4 regions of the Acidovorax sp. LjRoot129 genome follow, and region 2 is predicted to be linked to each of the others. Evidence: predicted binding sites of a transcription regulator. Region 2 holds the regulator's gene; each other region holds the start of a gene.
The links. The regulator sigma-54, encoded in region 2, starts transcription at its own class of promoters, with help from an activator protein. The targets are predictions, from matches to a motif close to TGGCANGNAANCTGCTTT.
Positions count from the first base shown of each region.

Region 1: glnA (type I glutamate--ammonia ligase) is a predicted target of sigma-54. The motif match lies at 1,989-2,006, and genes of this name have one in related genera.
Region 3: nirB (nitrite reductase large subunit NirB) is a predicted target of sigma-54. The motif match lies at 1,652-1,669, and genes of this name have one in related genera.
Region 4: ACSQ3Q_RS01215 (6-hydroxynicotinate reductase) is a predicted target of sigma-54. The motif match lies at 1,533-1,550, and genes of this name have one in related genera.

Region 1 covers NZ_CAXUSE020000001.1:3,471,040-3,475,044, forward strand. Annotated here, with positions in the region: gene ACSQ3Q_RS15920 (hypothetical protein) at 1-311, opposite strand, end outside; gene glnA (type I glutamate--ammonia ligase) at 524-1,939, opposite strand; gene ACSQ3Q_RS15930 (competence/damage-inducible protein A) at 2,113-2,934, opposite strand; gene ACSQ3Q_RS15935 (EI24 domain-containing protein) at 2,931-3,878, opposite strand; gene ACSQ3Q_RS15940 (sterol desaturase family protein) at 3,917-4,005, opposite strand, start outside.
Region 2 covers NZ_CAXUSE020000001.1:4,956,181-4,960,185, reverse strand. Annotated here, with positions in the region: gene lptA (lipopolysaccharide transport periplasmic protein LptA) at 1-645, shown strand, start outside; gene lptB (LPS export ABC transporter ATP-binding protein) at 642-1,424, shown strand; gene ACSQ3Q_RS22695 (RNA polymerase factor sigma-54) at 1,524-3,119, shown strand; gene ACSQ3Q_RS22690 (glutaredoxin domain-containing protein) at 3,186-3,662, opposite strand; gene ACSQ3Q_RS22685 (hypothetical protein) at 3,766-3,990, opposite strand.
Region 3 covers NZ_CAXUSE020000001.1:1,642,851-1,646,855, forward strand. Annotated here, with positions in the region: gene nirB (nitrite reductase large subunit NirB) at 1-1,439, opposite strand, end outside; gene ACSQ3Q_RS07540 (protein kinase domain-containing protein) at 1,820-3,604, shown strand.
Region 4 covers NZ_CAXUSE020000001.1:251,265-255,269, forward strand. Annotated here, with positions in the region: gene ACSQ3Q_RS01200 (TetR/AcrR family transcriptional regulator) at 1-170, opposite strand, end outside; gene ACSQ3Q_RS01205 (ferredoxin--NADP reductase) at 237-1,013, opposite strand; gene fdxA (ferredoxin FdxA) at 1,090-1,419, opposite strand; gene ACSQ3Q_RS01215 (6-hydroxynicotinate reductase) at 1,594-3,228, shown strand; gene ACSQ3Q_RS01220 (UPF0280 family protein) at 3,239-4,005, shown strand, end outside.

The sequences.
Region 1 (4,005 bases), 1.5 Mb from region 2:
GACTCGAGGATCGCGCGGGCATCAGAGTCGCGGGCCTTCTGGTCGTTGTTGTTGACGCGGGGTGCCGAGGGCGGCGATGCCGAGGATGGGGCAGCAGTACCCCCACCACCCGACGCAGGCGCCGCGGCACCCGCGGGGCGGGTGCCCTGCACCACGGTGACGTTGCCGCCTTCGACCAGCTTGCAGCCGCGCTCCCTGGCCTGTTGCGCGTTGTTCGTGTATTCGTTGCCGCAGCGGTAAATGCGGTCTTGGGCCCAGACGGCGGGAGCCGTCGCAGCAATCAGTAACAGGGTAATCAGCGTTTTCTTCATTCGGTTTCCTCGCACTGCCATGCAGGGGGTGCGGTGAGTATCCACCAATCACCTTGCATCGCCAATCCAACACCAGCAGGCCTGCACAGGGCATTGCTCAAGGACACAACGGGCGAGCAGTGGGTTCCGTTGCACAGCGCGCCACCGACGCGCCATGAAAAAAGGCGGCTTGCGCCGCCTTTTTCTAGAGGTAACAACCTGCAGGCAGGCGATTACAGCGAGTAGTACATGTCGAATTCGACAGGGTGAGGAGCCATGCGGAAGCGCGTGACTTCGCCCATCTTCAGCTCGATGTAGGCATCCAGCATGGAGTCGGTGAACACACCACCCTTGGTCAGGAACTCGCGGTCCTTGTCCAGGTATTCCAGCGCTTGGTCCAGGCTGTGGCACACGGTAGGCACCAGCTTGTCTTCCTCGGGCGGCAGATGGTACAGATCCTTCGTGGCGGCTTCGCCGGGATGGATCTTGTTTTCCACACCGTCCAGGCCGGCCATCATCAAAGCCGAGAAGGCCAGATAAGGGTTGGCCGATGGATCGGGGAAGCGTGCTTCGATGCGGCGGCCCTTGGGGTTGGCGACGTAAGGAATGCGGATCGAAGCCGAGCGGTTGCGGGCCGAGTAGGCCAGCTTCACAGGGGCTTCGAAGCCGGGCACCAGACGCTTGTACGAGTTCGTCCCGGGGTTGGTAATGGCGTTCAGGGCACGTGCGTGCTTGATGATGCCGCCGATGTAGTACAGCGCGAAGTCCGACAGGCCAGCATAGCCGTCGCCTGCGAACAGGTTCTTGCCATCCTTCCAGATGGACTGGTGCACGTGCATGCCGGAGCCGTTGTCGCCGGCGTAGGGCTTAGGCATGAAGGTGGCGGTCTTGCCGTAGGCGTTGGCCACGTTCCAGACAACGTACTTCAGGACCTGGGTCCAGTCAGCGCGCTCGACCAGCGTGCTGAAACGCGTGCCGATTTCGTTCTGGCCAGCGCCCGCCACTTCGTGGTGGAACACTTCGACCGGGATGCCCAGGGATTCGAGGATCAGGGACATTTCAGCGCGCATGTCTTGCGTGCTGTCGACGGGGGGCACTGGGAAGTAGCCGCCCTTGACGGTGGGACGGTGGCCACGGTTGCCGCCTTCGAGCTTGGAGCCCGAGTTCCATGGGGCTTCGTATTCTTCGATTTCGCTGAACACGCGGCCGGGTTCGTTGCTCCAGCGCACGCCGTCGAAGATGAAGAATTCTGGCTCTGGGCCAAAGAAGGCGGTGTCGCCCAGGCCGGAGGCCTTGAGGTAGGCTTCAGCGCGCTTGGCGATGGAGCGTGGGTCACGGTCGTAGGCCTTGCCGTCACCGGGTTCGATCACATCGCACTGCAGGAACAGCGTGGTTTCTTCAAAGAAGGGATCGATGTTGGCGGTGCTGGGGTCGGGCATGAGTTGCATGTCCGAGGCTTCGATGCCCTTCCAGCCGGCTACCGAGGAGCCGTCGAATGCATGGCCGGACGTGAACTTGTCTTCATCAAAGTGGGAAACGGGCACTGTCACGTGCTGTTCCTTGCCACGGGTGTCCGTAAAACGGAAGTCAACGAACTTGACTTCGTTCTCCTTCACCATCTTCATCACGTCTGCAACGGTCTTGGCCATCAGGTTCTCCTGGGTAAAGCGCTTGTTGAAAAAAAGATTTGCGTAAACAAAAGCAGTTTGCGTGCCAGCCGGGTGCAGGCACCGCACTATGAAGGAGCACTACGGACTGCAGGCCGACAGCACACCGATTGAATTGCACCAATATGGCGCAGTCAGTGGATCATCCAGAGACATCACAAGTTGCGCACCAATTCGGGGCCGCATTGCGCACCAAATTCGTGCAAACCCTGCTGGAGGTCCTTCCACGCAGCGGGGACAAGTGTCGCTGGACCTTTGACACCCAGTTCGATGTGCCGCCCGTATTGTGGATGATCCACGCTGGGCAAACTGAACACGCGGATCGACGGGTGCGACTGTTCAATGCGCTCCATCAAGGGGGTGAGTGCCGCCTCCATCGCGCCGTACACCACGACCGACTGCTCCGTCTGGGGCGTGCGGTTGAAATGTGCGGTGTAGTGCTGGTCCAGCACTCCTTCGATCATCGGCCAGGCCATGACGGGAAAACCCGGCACGAAGTGCACCGCCCCGCCGCCCACGCCGTCGCAGCTGAAGCCAGGGATCTTGTTGTAGGGGTTGGCAATGATGCGCGCACCCGCCGGGAACATGCCCATGTTGAGCCGATGCAGGTTATCCGGGCGGTCCGCCTCGTAGGGCATGCCTTGTTCACGTGCCACGTCCTGCATGCGCTCTCGGATCAGGGCTTCTGCTTCGGGGTGCAGTGCCAGGTCTCGCCCCAGGGCGCGCGCTGCGCATTGCCGCGTGTGGTCATCCGGCGTTGCGCCGATACCGCCGCAAGAGAACACGATGTCGCTCGAAGCGAAGGCTCGCTGCAAGGTGGCCGTAATACGGTCCGGGTTGTCGCCCACGTAGTCCGCATAGGCCAGCGCAAGTCCGCGGGCTGCCAGCAGTTCAATGACCTTGGGCATGTGCTTGTCGGCACGCTTGCCCGACAGGATTTCGTCGCCGACGATGATGAGGCCAAATGTGGGTGTCATGACGAAGGGGTTTGGTTGGCGGGAGATGCCGGCGGTGGCAACGCGACGACGGGTGCCGGTGCGGCGAGACCATCGAAGGTGCTAGCGCCCGCACCCTGGGCCGACACGATGTCCGCGGGCGTGAACGAGGCGTCCGGCGCTGCGGCCGCAGCTTCTGCGCGCAAGCGCTCCAGGGCAGCGAGTGCGTAATGCGCGAACCACAACGAAGAGAAAGCAAATACGAGCGTATAGATCCAGATCGCCAGCGGCACCAGCACAAAAAATGCGGCCGCAAACACCACGCCCGAAGCCCAAACGATGCTGGGCGCCGCGCCCAGGTAACCCGTAACAATGCCGATGCCCAGCAGACTGCTGCGGTGCCGGCGGAAAATTTCCTGGCGCTCTTCTTTGGTGGCGTGGTCTGCGAGCGCATCAAACACCATGACCCGGTAGGTGAGCCAGCCCCAGATCAACGGTGGCAGGATCAGCACCAGGGGTGGCACCAGCCACAGCGGCACAGACACCACCAGGGCGATGAGAGCCAGCACGGTCGATCCAAGCGACCAGGCGATGCTGGCGATAAAGGAGCCGCCCTTCTTGCGCTCCAGCGCCGGGAAGCGCCGGTCTGCCACCAAGGCCACCAGCGCGGGCGTCATCAACACGGCCACGAGCAGCAGGGATACCACCACCAGAACCGGTGCGACCGCCAGCACCACCATCAATGGGGCGACGACTCCCGTCACATCCCCCAGACCCCAGCCCTGCAACCAACCCCAGAAGCTCGTCAGCCATGCAGAAGCGTCCAGCAGCCCACGCATGCCGTGCACCGCTGCATCCCAATAGAAATAGCCCAGACCCAGCGCCAGCGCCACCATCACCAGGAGCGGCAAGATCGACAGGGCGATCACACGCGGGCGCAGACAATACGCCGCGGCACGCCAGAAGGAATCGAGCAGTAGTCCCATGTCGGCGAGCATACCTTCTGGAACGGTTGAAGGGCCTTTCAGGCCCGGCCCAGCAGCCGGAGCACGCCCCGCCACTGCTGCGACCAAAAACCGCGGCCATAGTCGCGCACTTTGCCGTCGGGGCCGG
Region 2 (4,005 bases):
ATCCTCCCGACCCTCCTGCTCGTGGCCCTGGCCTCGCTCCATGGCGCTGCCCACGCCGAAAAGGCCGACCGCGCCAAGCCCATGAACATCGAGGCCGATGCGCTGCGCCACGATGAACTCAAGCAGACCAGCGTGTTTTCTGGCCGCGTGGTCATGACCAAGGGCTCCATCATCCTGCGCGGTGCGCGGCTGGACGTGCGCCAGGACTCTGATGGCTACCAGTACGGCGTGGTCACGGCAGAGCCCGGCAAACGCGCCTTCTTCCGCCAAAAGCGCGACACCGTGCCGGGCGCGCCGGACGAGTTCATCGAAGGCGAGGGTGAAACCATCGAGTACGACGGCAAGGCCGACAACGTGCGCTTCATTACCCGCGCAGAGCTGCGCCGCTACCGCGGCTCGGTGCTCAGCGACGAGATCACCGGTGCCGTGATCGTCTACAACAACCTCACCGACGTGTTCACCGTGGACGGCCAGCGCAAATCGTCGACCAACGCTGCTGGCGATGCGCCAGCCCCCGGCAGCCGGGTGCGCGCGGTGCTTGCACCCAAAGACCCGCCACCCGGCGCGGCCGCTCCCGAGGCAAATCCCGCCACGCCAGCGCCAGTGCTGCGCCCCAGCAATAGTCTCAGCGGTGGCTCCAAGTGAGCGCGCAGCCTGCCCATTCCGGCCCAGACTCGCAGGCCGGCAGCCGGCTTGAGGTGCAGCACCTCGCCAAGTCCTATGGCAGCCGCAAGGTCGTCAAGGACGTGTCGCTGGTCGTGCAAAAGGGCGAGGTCGTGGGGCTTCTGGGCCCCAACGGCGCCGGCAAGACCACCTCGTTCTACATGATCGTGGGCCTGGTGCGCAGCGACGCGGGCGACATCCGCATCGACGGCCAGTCGGTTGCCCACATGCCCATCCACCGCCGCTCGCGGCTGGGCCTGTCCTACCTGCCGCAAGAGGCGTCCATCTTCCGCAAGCTCTCAGTCGAAGAAAACGTGCGCGCCGTGCTTGAGCTGCAGCGCGGCGACGACGGCCAGCCGCTGGCGCGGGAGGCCATCGAAGACCGCCTCACGGCCCTGCTGCAAGAGCTTCGCGTAGACCATCTGCGCGCCTCGCCCGCCATGGCCCTGTCGGGCGGCGAGCGCCGCCGCGTGGAGATCGCGCGGGCGCTGGCCACCCAGCCGCGTTTCATCCTGCTGGACGAGCCGTTTGCCGGCATCGACCCCATCGCGGTGATCGAGATCCAGCGCATCATCGGTTTCCTCAAGGCGCGCGGCATCGGCGTGCTCATCACCGACCACAACGTGCGCGAGACGCTGGGCATCTGCGACCACGCCTTCATCATCAGCGACGGCCATGTGCTGGCGCAGGGCACCCCTTCCGAAATCGTCGACAACGCCGAAGTGCGCCGGGTGTACCTGGGCGAGCACTTCAGGATGTGACGGCATGGTGCCCACGCATGTTCATCGGGTGAAATCGCTGCCCAGCGGTGGCGGCTGGCCCGACAGCCGTCTCCACCGTCCGCCCGCATTCGAAACCGCATGAAGCCCGGTCTTTCGCTGCGCGTCTCGCAGCATCTTGCGCTGACGCCCCAACTGCAGCAATCCATCCGCCTGCTGCAGCTGTCCACGCTCGAGCTCTCGCAGGAAGTCGAGCAGATGCTCGACGAAAACCCGTTTCTGGAGCGCACCGCCGAAGAGGCGCCGCGCGAAGAGTTTGGCCTGGAGGCCGAGAACACGCCCGCACAGGCCGATGACTACAGTGTGGACGATGCTATTTTTTCAGGAGCTGTCAGCGCAAGTACAACAAGCGCTGAAGGCCAAAATGAGGCCGAAACCCCGCCTGCAGGCGGTGACGAGCCCGACTGGAGCGGCGACGGCACCGTCGAGATGGCGCCCAACGATGCCGAGTGGGGCGGCGATGCGCCCGCGCGCAACCGCAACGACTCCGAGGGCGACGAGGCCGACGCCACCGAACTCGCCCGCTCGCACGAATCCCTGACCGCTTTTTTGCACCGCCAGGCGCTGTCGCTGCGGCTGTCCGAGGTGGACTGCGCTGCGCTGCGTTTCCTCATCGAATCGCTGAACGACGACGGGTACCTGGAAGACCCGCTCGAAGAGCTGGCCGCGGCCCTGGCCGGCCCTGAAGACCTGGAGCAGATCGAAGAACTGGTGCACCGGTTCACCGTGGCCCTGCGCCTGCTGCAGAGCTTGGAGCCGGTGGGCGTGGGCGCGCGCAACCTGGCCGAGTGCCTCACGCTGCAGCTCAAGGCGCTGGACGCTGACGAAGAGGGCGACCCCGACGTCGTGCAGACGGCGCTGGCCATCTGCAAGCAGCCGCTGGAGATGCTGGCCCGGCGCGACGTGCGCCGCCTCACCCTGCTGTGCAGTGACGGCGGAGCCAGTGGCGAGGAGCGCACCCGCGCCGCCATGTCGCTGATTGCCCGGCTGGAGCCACGCCCGGGCCGCAAGTTCGTGGACGTGGAGCGCAACATCATCGTGCCCGACGTGATCGTGCGCAAAGCCGGGCGCGCCAACGGCCGCGACGGCCAGCACAACTTCATCGTGGCGCTGAACCCCGACGTGATGCCCCGCCTGCGAGTGCACGACATCTACGCCGGCGCGCTGCGCGGCCACAAAGGCGGCGAAGGCCACCAGGGCATGCAGCAGCGCCTGCAAGAGGCGCGCTGGTTCATCAAGAACATCCAGCAGCGCTTCGACACCATCCTGCGGGTCTCGCGCGCCATCGTCGAGCGGCAAAAGAACTTCTTCACCCACGGTGAGCTGGCCATGCGCCCGCTGGTGCTGCGCGACATTGCCGACGAGCTGGGCCTGCACGAATCGACCATCAGCCGCGTGACCACGGCCAAGTACATGTCGACGCCCATCGGCACCTACGAACTCAAGTATTTCTTTGGCTCAGGCCTGGGCACCGAGACGGGCGGCAATGCATCGAGCACGGCCGTGCGCGCGCTGATCAAGCAGTTTGTCGCGGCGGAGAGCGCGACCAAACCGCTGTCGGACAGCCAGATTGCCGAAATGCTCAAGGAACAAGGCATCGAATGCGCGCGCCGCACCGTGGCCAAATACCGCGAGGCGCTCAAGATCGCGCCGGCCAACCTGCGCAAGGCGCTGTAAGGGGCGAGGCAGGGGCCAGGGCCCAGAGCGGCGCTTTCGCCTGCTCAGGTTGTGGCGAGCGCTGCGCTACTTGCGCGCCATAAACACCGCGTCATACGCCTGCGGCGTAAACCCCGAGATCTTCTGCCCCTGGGTCAGCAACACCGGGATGCCGCGCACGCCCAGCTGGCTGAAGGCGGTTTTGCCCGCCGGGGTGTCGATGTCCAGTTCGCGGTACGCAATGCCTTTGCCCGCCATGTATGCCTTGGCGGCAGTGCAGTAGCCACACCACTTGGCCATATAGAGCACCACCTCCCCACGTGCCTGGGCGACTGGGGCGACCGGGGCGGCCCCCGGTGCTGGAGCGGCGCCCGGCACCACGCTCACGGGCAGGCTCTCGAGTTTCAACGTCTTCTCGACCGTGCCTGTCACCGGCGGCTTGTCGCTGTAGACCACGCGGCCGTCCGCGCCCACGGATTTGTAGAGCGTTTGCGCGCTGGCGGACCCCAGGCAGGCGGCCAGCAAGGATGCGATGAGCAGCAGGCTCGGGACGAAGGGGCGCATGGACAGCTCCGGTGAAATCGGTTGGCCCAGAGCATAAGGGAGCGCATGGGGCGCAGTACCGCGCCCATCGTTGTGCCGCGTGCCGGCCCCCATGGTCGCCTGTTCAGTCGGCCTGGGTGCTGGTGCCCGGGCTCGTCTTCTGGTCCACCACCTTGGTGGTGACCACCGACACCGGGTCGCTGGCAGGAAAACTCTCTTCCACCGCGCTGTCCAGCGCAGACTCGCTCACGTGCTGCACTTCCACGGTCTGCGGTGGGGATTCCGCGGTGTCTTTGCTGGGTTTGGGGTGCACCGCGGCGGTGGGGAAGGGCCAGGGGGTCTGGTTCATGGGAGGCTCCTTGCA
Region 3 (4,005 bases), 3.3 Mb from region 2:
CCGGCCGTGAACATCAGGATTTGCTCGACCAGGCCGGTGCACGAGCCGCACGACGCACTGGCCTTGGTGTGCTTTTTGACCTCTTCCAGCGTGAACAAGCCCTTGTCCTTGATGGCCTTGCAGATCGCGCCCTTGGTCACGCCGTTGCAGCCGCAGACTTCGTCGCTGTCCTGCATGGCGGCGGCTTTGCTTTGGCCCTGGTGGCCCGTGTCGCCCAGGTGCGATTCGCCAAACATCAGCTTGTCGCGCAGGTCGGTCACGCTGCGGCCGTCGCGCAGCAGCTTGAAGTACCAGCTGCCGTCCACCGTGTCGCCATACAGGCAGGCGCCCACCAGCTTGTCGTCCTTGATGACCAGTTTTTTGTACACGCCGCCAAAGGGGTCGCTCATCACGATCTCTTCGGTGCCCTCGCCGCCCTGGAAGTCGCCGGCCGAGAACAAATCGATGCCGGTGACCTTGAGCTTGGTGGAGGTCAGCGAGCCCTGGTAGCGGCCGATGCCGAACTCGGCCAGGTGGTTGGCCAGCACCTTGCCCTGCTCGAACAGCGGGGCCACCAGGCCATAGGCGATGCCCCGGTGCGCGGCGCATTCGCCCACGGCGTAGATGCGTGCGTCGGTGGTGGTCTGCAGCGTGTCGCTCACCACGATGCCGCGGTTCACGTGCAGGCGCATCTTTTCAGCCAGCGCGGTGTTGGGGCGGATGCCCACGGCCATTACCACCAGGTCGGCGGGCACCTCGGTGCCGTCCTTGAACTTGATGCCTGCCACGCGCCCGTCGGCATTGCCCACGAGTTCCTGCGTCTGCGCGCCGATCAAGAACTGCATGCCGCGCTGCTGCAGCGAGTCCTGTAGCATCTTGCCCGCCACATCGTCCAGCTGGCGTTCCATGAGCCACGGTGCCACATGCACCACGGTGACCTGCATGCCACGCTTCATGAGGCCGTTGGCAGCCTCCAGGCCCAGCAGGCCGCCGCCGATGACCACGGCGTGTTTGTAGGTGGCTGCTGCGTCGATCATGGCCTGGGTGTCGGCAATGTCGCGGTAGGCCAGCACACCCTTCAAGTCCTTGCCCGGCACAGGCAGGATGAAGGGGTTGGAGCCGGTGGCCATGATCAGGCGGTCGTATTCGGCGGTGATCACATCGCCTGCGGCACTGGTGGCGCTGACCACGCGGCGCACGCGGTCCACGTCGGTCACCGTAAAGCCGGTGTGCAGCGTGATGTGGTTGTCCGCATACCAGGACCAGTCGTTCAGAATGATCTCGTCGATGGTCTGCTCGCCGGCCAGCACGGGTGAGAGCAGGATGCGGTTGTAGTTGGGATGGGGCTCGGCACCGAACACCGTGATGTCATACAGATCGGGGGCAATCTTGAGCAGCTCTTCCAGCGTGCGCACACCGGCCATGCCGTTTCCTACCATCACCAGCTTGAGCTTTTTCATCATGACTCCTTCTGTCCCACCGCCTGGGCAGCGCAAAAAACAAAAAAGGCGTCCACACGATGCAGCTTCGACCGGGATCGAAATCACATGTGGGGACGCCTTTGTCCTGAGAACCTGTTGTTGACCGGTGGTGATCGTGAACAAATTCCTCAACCCCTCCGCGCGCCTTTGCACGGGTGGATTGCGGGACCCGCGAGGGTCGTTGTTTTGTCTAAGCAATGCTTGTGCCAGCCGCGGTGCACTGATGCAGGGCGCGACGCCGCGATGGGGCCGGGCGCGCCCGCGCCGATGCCCGCGAGTTGCGCACGCGCAGCCAGTGCGCGCCCTGGCGGGGCACGGCATGCACCAGCTTGGGCATGAAACCTGCATGGAGCTGGTGCATGAGTTTTGAACTGGACTTTGGCCAATCCTCCGAAGCCGGGCGCAAGGAGCTGAACGAGGACTTCGCCGCGCTGGTGTCGGGGCAGGGCCGCGACCGCGACCGCGGGGCCATCGCCGCCATCGCCGATGGGGTGAGCACTGGCGGCAACGGCCGCGAGGCCGCGCAGACCACGGTCAACACGCTGGTCAACGACTACTTCGCCACGCCCGACACCTGGGACACCACGGTGGCGCTCGACCGCATCCTGAGCGCCCACAACGGCTGGCTCGCGTCCATGAACCGGCGCCGCCAGCCCGCGGTGGGGCTGACCACCGTGACCGCGCTCGTGCTGCGCGGCCAGTCGTACACGCTGGCCCATGTGGGCGACACACGCGCCTATCTTCTGCGCGGCGGGCGGCTGCAGCAGCTCACGGCCGACCATGTCATGTCGCAGCGCGAGTTCTCGCACCAGCTCACCCGCGCCATGGGGCTCGACGACCATGTCGTGGTGGACTACAGCCAGGGCGAACTGCACAGCGGCGACCTCTTTGTGCTGCTGTCCGACGGTGTGCACGGCAGCATCCCCGAGCGCGAGTTGCGCCAGATGCTGCGCCAGGGCGGCGCGGCGCAGGCGCTGTGCGACGAGCTCACGCAGGTGGCGCTGCGCCGCGGCAGCAACGACAACGTGACCGCGCTGATCGTGCGCGTGCAGGGCGTGCAAGAGGCCACGCTGCAGGACGAATCCCGCCGCGCGCAGGACCTGCCGGTGCTGCCGCTCTTGAAGGTCGGCGACCCGGTGGACGGCCTCACGGTGACCGCGCTGGTGGCCGACAGCGGCATCCACCGCATCTACCAGGTGCGCGACCCCGCCAGCCAGCGGCTGTACGCGCTCAAGACCTTGCTGCCGTCGCGCGCGCACGATGCCGAGGAGCGCGCCACGCTGGCACACGAGGCCTGGGTGGCACGCCGCATGCAGTCGGGCCAGGCCGCCACGCACCTTGCGAGGCTGAACGACTGGCCGCCCCACGGCAGCACAGACGCCAGCGTGGACGGTGAGGGCCGCACGCCACCCCAGGCCAGCGCCTTTTACCTGCTGTACGACTGGCATGCGGGCGACACGCTGGGCCAGCGCCTGCGCCGCCGCCAGCCGCTGAGCGTGGCGCAGATCCTGTCCGTCACCGTGCAAGCCGCGCGCGTGCTGGGCTGGCTGCACCGCCAGGGCGTCGTGCACCGGGACATCAAGCCCGACAACCTGCACCTGGGCGACGACGGCGTGCTGCGCGTGCTCGACCTCGGCGTCGCGCTGTCAGGCCGCGAGCCCGAGGCCACGCGCCGGCTGCACGCCGGCACTCCCAGCTACATGAACCCCGAGCAGTGGGCCGGCTACGAACGCAGCAGCGATGGCGAAGGGCGCCTGCCCGACGCGGGCAGCGACCTGTTTGCGCTGGGCGTGACGCTGTACCAGCTGCTCAGCCACGGGCGCCTGCCGTATGGCGAGGTCGTGCCCTACCAGTTGGGCCGCTACCACCGCGACCCGGTGGCCCCCAGCCGCCACAACCCGGGCGTGCCGATCTGGCTTGACCAGATCGCCTTGAAGGCCGTGGCCCGCCAGCGTGCGCAGCGGTTTGAGACGGCAGAAGAACTGCTGCTGGCGCTGGAGCGCGGTGCCTCGCGCCCTTTGGGCTCTGCCGGCCCCCAGCCGCTGATGCAGCGTGACGCTACGGCGCTGTGGAAGATCGCGCTGGCGGTGAGTGTGCTGGTGAACCTGCTGTTGATCTATTGGCTGCTGTTCTTGCCGCGGTGAGCGTTCGCGGCATATTGCTATTAAAAATATAGCTGGTAGCGCTTATGGGATAAGCGCTGGGGCCTTTTTTGGGTCTAAAACACGGCAACAGGGACAGAGGCCCACGGTCGGGCGACGGGTCCTACCGCCCTCTGTGACGCCTATTCAGCCCTGCTCACTGCGTTCAACTTTGCTTCGCAATGTGAGCCTTGATTGAAGAGGCGGAAAGTGAGAAGGCGCACGTGGCGCCTTAACGGCTGCGCCGTTCACGCGCTGCGCGCGCGTCCACCTTTCTAGCGAAAGTGCGGCAAGCGCTGCGCGCTTACATGCTCGCGCATGTCACGCGCTGCGCGCACGACCTCCCTTTTAGCTCCGGCCCACTTCGTTTAACTTTGCTTCGCAAAGTGAGCCTGCGCTGGAAA
Region 4 (4,005 bases), 4.7 Mb from region 2:
GAGATCTTCTCCACGCTGCCGCCTTCGTAGCCGTAGCGCGCGAACACCTTGGTCGCCGCCTTCAGGATGTTGTCGCGCGTGGTCTGCGCGGCCTGCTCGCGCACCCCCGTTTTGCGCACGGTAGGGGATCGGCTGGACGCTGTCCGGGTCTTGGGTGGAGTGGCAGACATGGCGGGTCCTGGTGGGTGGGGCCGGCACCGGGACCTGTTCAGGAGGTCCTCAGTGCGGCCGGGGGATCACTGCTCTGCGAACGCGCGTTCGATCACGAAGTCGCCGGGCTTCGTGGTGTTGCCTTCCTTGAAGCCTCGCACTTCCATCATGTGCTTGAGGTCACGCAGCATTTCGGGGCTGCCGCAGATCATCACGCGGTCTTCCAGCGGGTTGAGCGCCGGCAGGCCCAGGTCGCGGGCGAGCTGGCCGTTCTCGATCACGGTGGTCACGCGGCCCTGGTGCTTGAACTCTTCGCGCGTCACCGTGGGGTAGTACTTGAGTTGCTTGCTCACGATCTCGCCCAGAAACTCGTGCTGAGGCAGCTCGTTGGTGATGTAGTCCTGATAGGCCAGTTCTTTGACTTCGCGCACGCCGTGCACCAGGATCACCTCTTCGAACTTCTCGTACGTCTCGGGGTCGCGCATCAGGCTCAGGAAGGGCGCCACGCCGGTGCCGGTGGAGAGCATGTACAGGCGCTTGGCGGGCAGCAGGTAGTCGATCAGCAGGGTGCCGGTGGGCTTCTTGCCGACCACGATGGTGTCGCCGACCTTGATGTGCTGCAGGCGCGAGGTCAGCGGGCCGTCGGGCACCTTGATCGACAGAAACTCCAGGTGTTCTTCGTAGTTGGCGCTGGCGATGCTGTAGGCGCGCAGCAGGGGCTTGCCGTTCTCGCCGCGCAGGCCGATCATCGTGAAATGGCCGTTGGAGAAGCGCAGAGCGGTGTCGCGCGTGGTGGTGAAGGAGAACAGGCGGTCCGTCCAGTGGTGAACGGAGAGGACGCGTTCTTCAAGAAATGCGCTCATGGTGCTTAGTCGGAAAAGTTGAAAAAACAGAACAAAACTGGCTGAAGGCAAGGTCTGGAGCGCCGTGGAACAGGTCTCAGAACGCGATATTCAGGCCGGAAAGCTTGTGGCTCACAACCCTCCATTGTTCCGCATCTGGCAAAGCCGGCTTTCTTTTGGTGATTGCGGGCAGGCCCGGGGCCAGCTTTTTGTTGAATTCAAGGAAGGCTTCCATGCCCTCGGGCAGGTCATCTTCTGCGTAGATGGCGTTGGCCGGGCACTCCGGGATGCACACCGCGCAGTCGATGCACTCGTCCGGGTCGATCACGAGATATTCGGGACCCTCCTTGAAGCAGTCCACCGGGCAGACATCGACACAGTCGGTGTACTTGCACCGAATGCATGCGTCAGTCACAACGTGCGTCATTTTGGGGCTCCTCGTGCACCGTTTCAGGGGGTGCGAAAACACCATTGCGGACCATGAACGATTGCGCTACATTCGCGATCAATGTAGTGATCACAACATTTAAGTTAAGTGAATGCTACACAAAATGCAATGCACGTACAAGCATTTGAAAAGATGCAATGAATGGGCTCCACGATGACCGAACACACCAAGACCGACGGGCTCCCCGGCATGGATGCGCCAGACCTGCCGCAGGTGCTCGAGCGCGCGCGGCCCCGCAACGAGCGGATGAACGCCGCCAAGGTGGAGTGCAACGCGTGCCCGGTGTTGTGCCAGATCTCGGAAGGCCGTGCCGGGGCGTGCGACCGCTATGCCAACCACGCGGGTGTGCTGGTGCGCGTGGACCCGGTGGTCCTGCTGCGCAAGACGCTGGAAGATGGCGAGGCAGCGCTGGTGCCCTTTGCGGGCCGCGCCGCTCCCGTGGATGCCGACACCCCGGTCGATGTGGCAGCAGGCGCCGCCGTGCAGCCGGCCTGGAGCGGCGACTTGTTGCTGACCGAGGAAGTGTTTGTCACCGGCGTGGGCTCCTCCACCACTTATCCCGACTACAAACCCGCGCCCTTTATCGTGGGCTCCAAGGTCGATGGCGTGGACATGGTCACCGTGGTCACCGAGGGCATCTTCAGCTACTGCAGCTTCAAGGTGAAGATCGACACCGACCGCTTCCTGGGCCCTGAGCAGGCCAATGTGCGCTGCAAGGGCGAGGTGGTGGGCCACGTCACCACGGCCGAATACGGCTCGCAGATGCTGTCGCTCGGCGGCGTGCACCACCTCACGGGCGGCAGCAAGAAGGAAGGGCGCATCGCCAACGAGATGATGCAGCTCTTGGGCAACAAGCAGGCGGTCGAGCTCACCATCGACGGCGGTTCGCAGCTCGTGATTCAGGCCGGGCAGGCGCCCATCGTCAACGGTGTGGCCGAGCGGCGCATGCGCGTGGGATGCGGCTCTGCGGCCATCGGGATCTTTGCGCGCCAGTTCTTCGGCCAGGCCGACGAGGTGGTGGTGGTGGACGACCACATCACCGGCGTGCTCACCGAGCACCAGGCCGGCCGCTGCCTGGACATGAAGCCTTCGGGCATCCAGATGCGCGGGCGCAAATCCACGCCGGGCCGGTATTTTCAGGTGGCCAACCCCGGCACGGGCTGGGGCGGCACCGACATTGCCGACCCGCTGTCCATCATCGAAGGCTGGGACGCGTCAGTCGCCTGGCCGGGGCTGCGCCTGCTCATGACCTCCACCACGGGCGAACACGCAAGCTGGTATGTGCTGGACGAATCGCTGGTGCCGGTGGAGGCAGAAATGCCCGAAGCCGTGCGCCGCATCGTGGACCGCATCGGCGAAAACTGCGAGCCCTCGCTCACATCGGTGCTCTTCCTGGGCGGGGCGGGCGGCAGCCTGCGCGCCGGCGTCACCGAAAACCCGGTGCTGCTGACCCGCTCCATCAAGAACGCGCTGGTCAATGTGACCTGCGGCGGTGCCCCGGCCTATGTGTGGCCCGGCGGCGGCATCACCGTCATGGCCGACGTGCTGCGCATGCCCGACAACAGCTTTGGCACCGTGCCCACGCCCGCCATCGTGGCGCCCATCGAGTTCAGCATGCGCCGTTCGGACTTTGAGGCGCTGGGCGGCCATGGCGAGCAGATCCGCAGCCTGCGCGAGGTGCTGGAGCACGGCGCCTGGCACAACGACGGCGCTCCGCAGGCCCTGTCCTGGCAGGCCCTGCCAGCGGGCAATCCGTGGCCGCTGGGCCGTCCGCCCCTGCTGGGTTGACGGACGCACCATGCAAGCCTGCCGCAACCTTCTGCCCGATGGCCGCTGGCACTTCCAGCACGGCCCCATCGATCTGGTGATCCACGCCGATGGCGACCGCGCCGCCGTGACCGCCGCGCACGAGGGCGCTTGGCAGCGCTTTGAGGGCTTGCTGCAGGAGCTGGTGGACGAGCTGCCGGGGCTGCGCGCGCCGGTGGGCGAAAGCTGCCATGTGCGCGGCGCAGTGGCGCAGCGCATGTGGTGGGCCTGCCATCCATACCGCCGGGGTTTCATCACCTCGATGGCCGCCGTGGCGGGAGCCGTGGCGCAGGAGATTCTTGCCTGCTACGCCCAGGACGGCATCGCGCGCGCCTGGGTCAACAACGGGGGCGATATCGCATTGCACCTTGCCCCCGGGCAGTCGGCCTCGGTGGGGGTGTATTCAGACATTGCCCAGCTCGACGCCTCCCAGCTGCGCCACGGGCTGCTGCTGGACGGCCAGCTGCGCATAGCCAGCACCATGCCGGTGCGCGGCGTGGCCACCAGCGGCTGGCGCGGGCGCAGCCAGTCGCTGGGCATTGCAGACAGCGTCACGGTGCTGGCCCGCACGGCGGCCGAAGCCGATGCGGCCGCCACCGTGGTGGCCAACGCGGTGAACGTGCCGGACGAGCGCATCACGCGCATGCCAGCGTGGCTGGTGCGTGACGACAGCGACCTGGGTGCCATTCCTGTCACGGTGGATGTGCCATCGTTGCCCCCGGCGCAAGTGCAGCGAGCACTGCACCACGGGTTGCGACA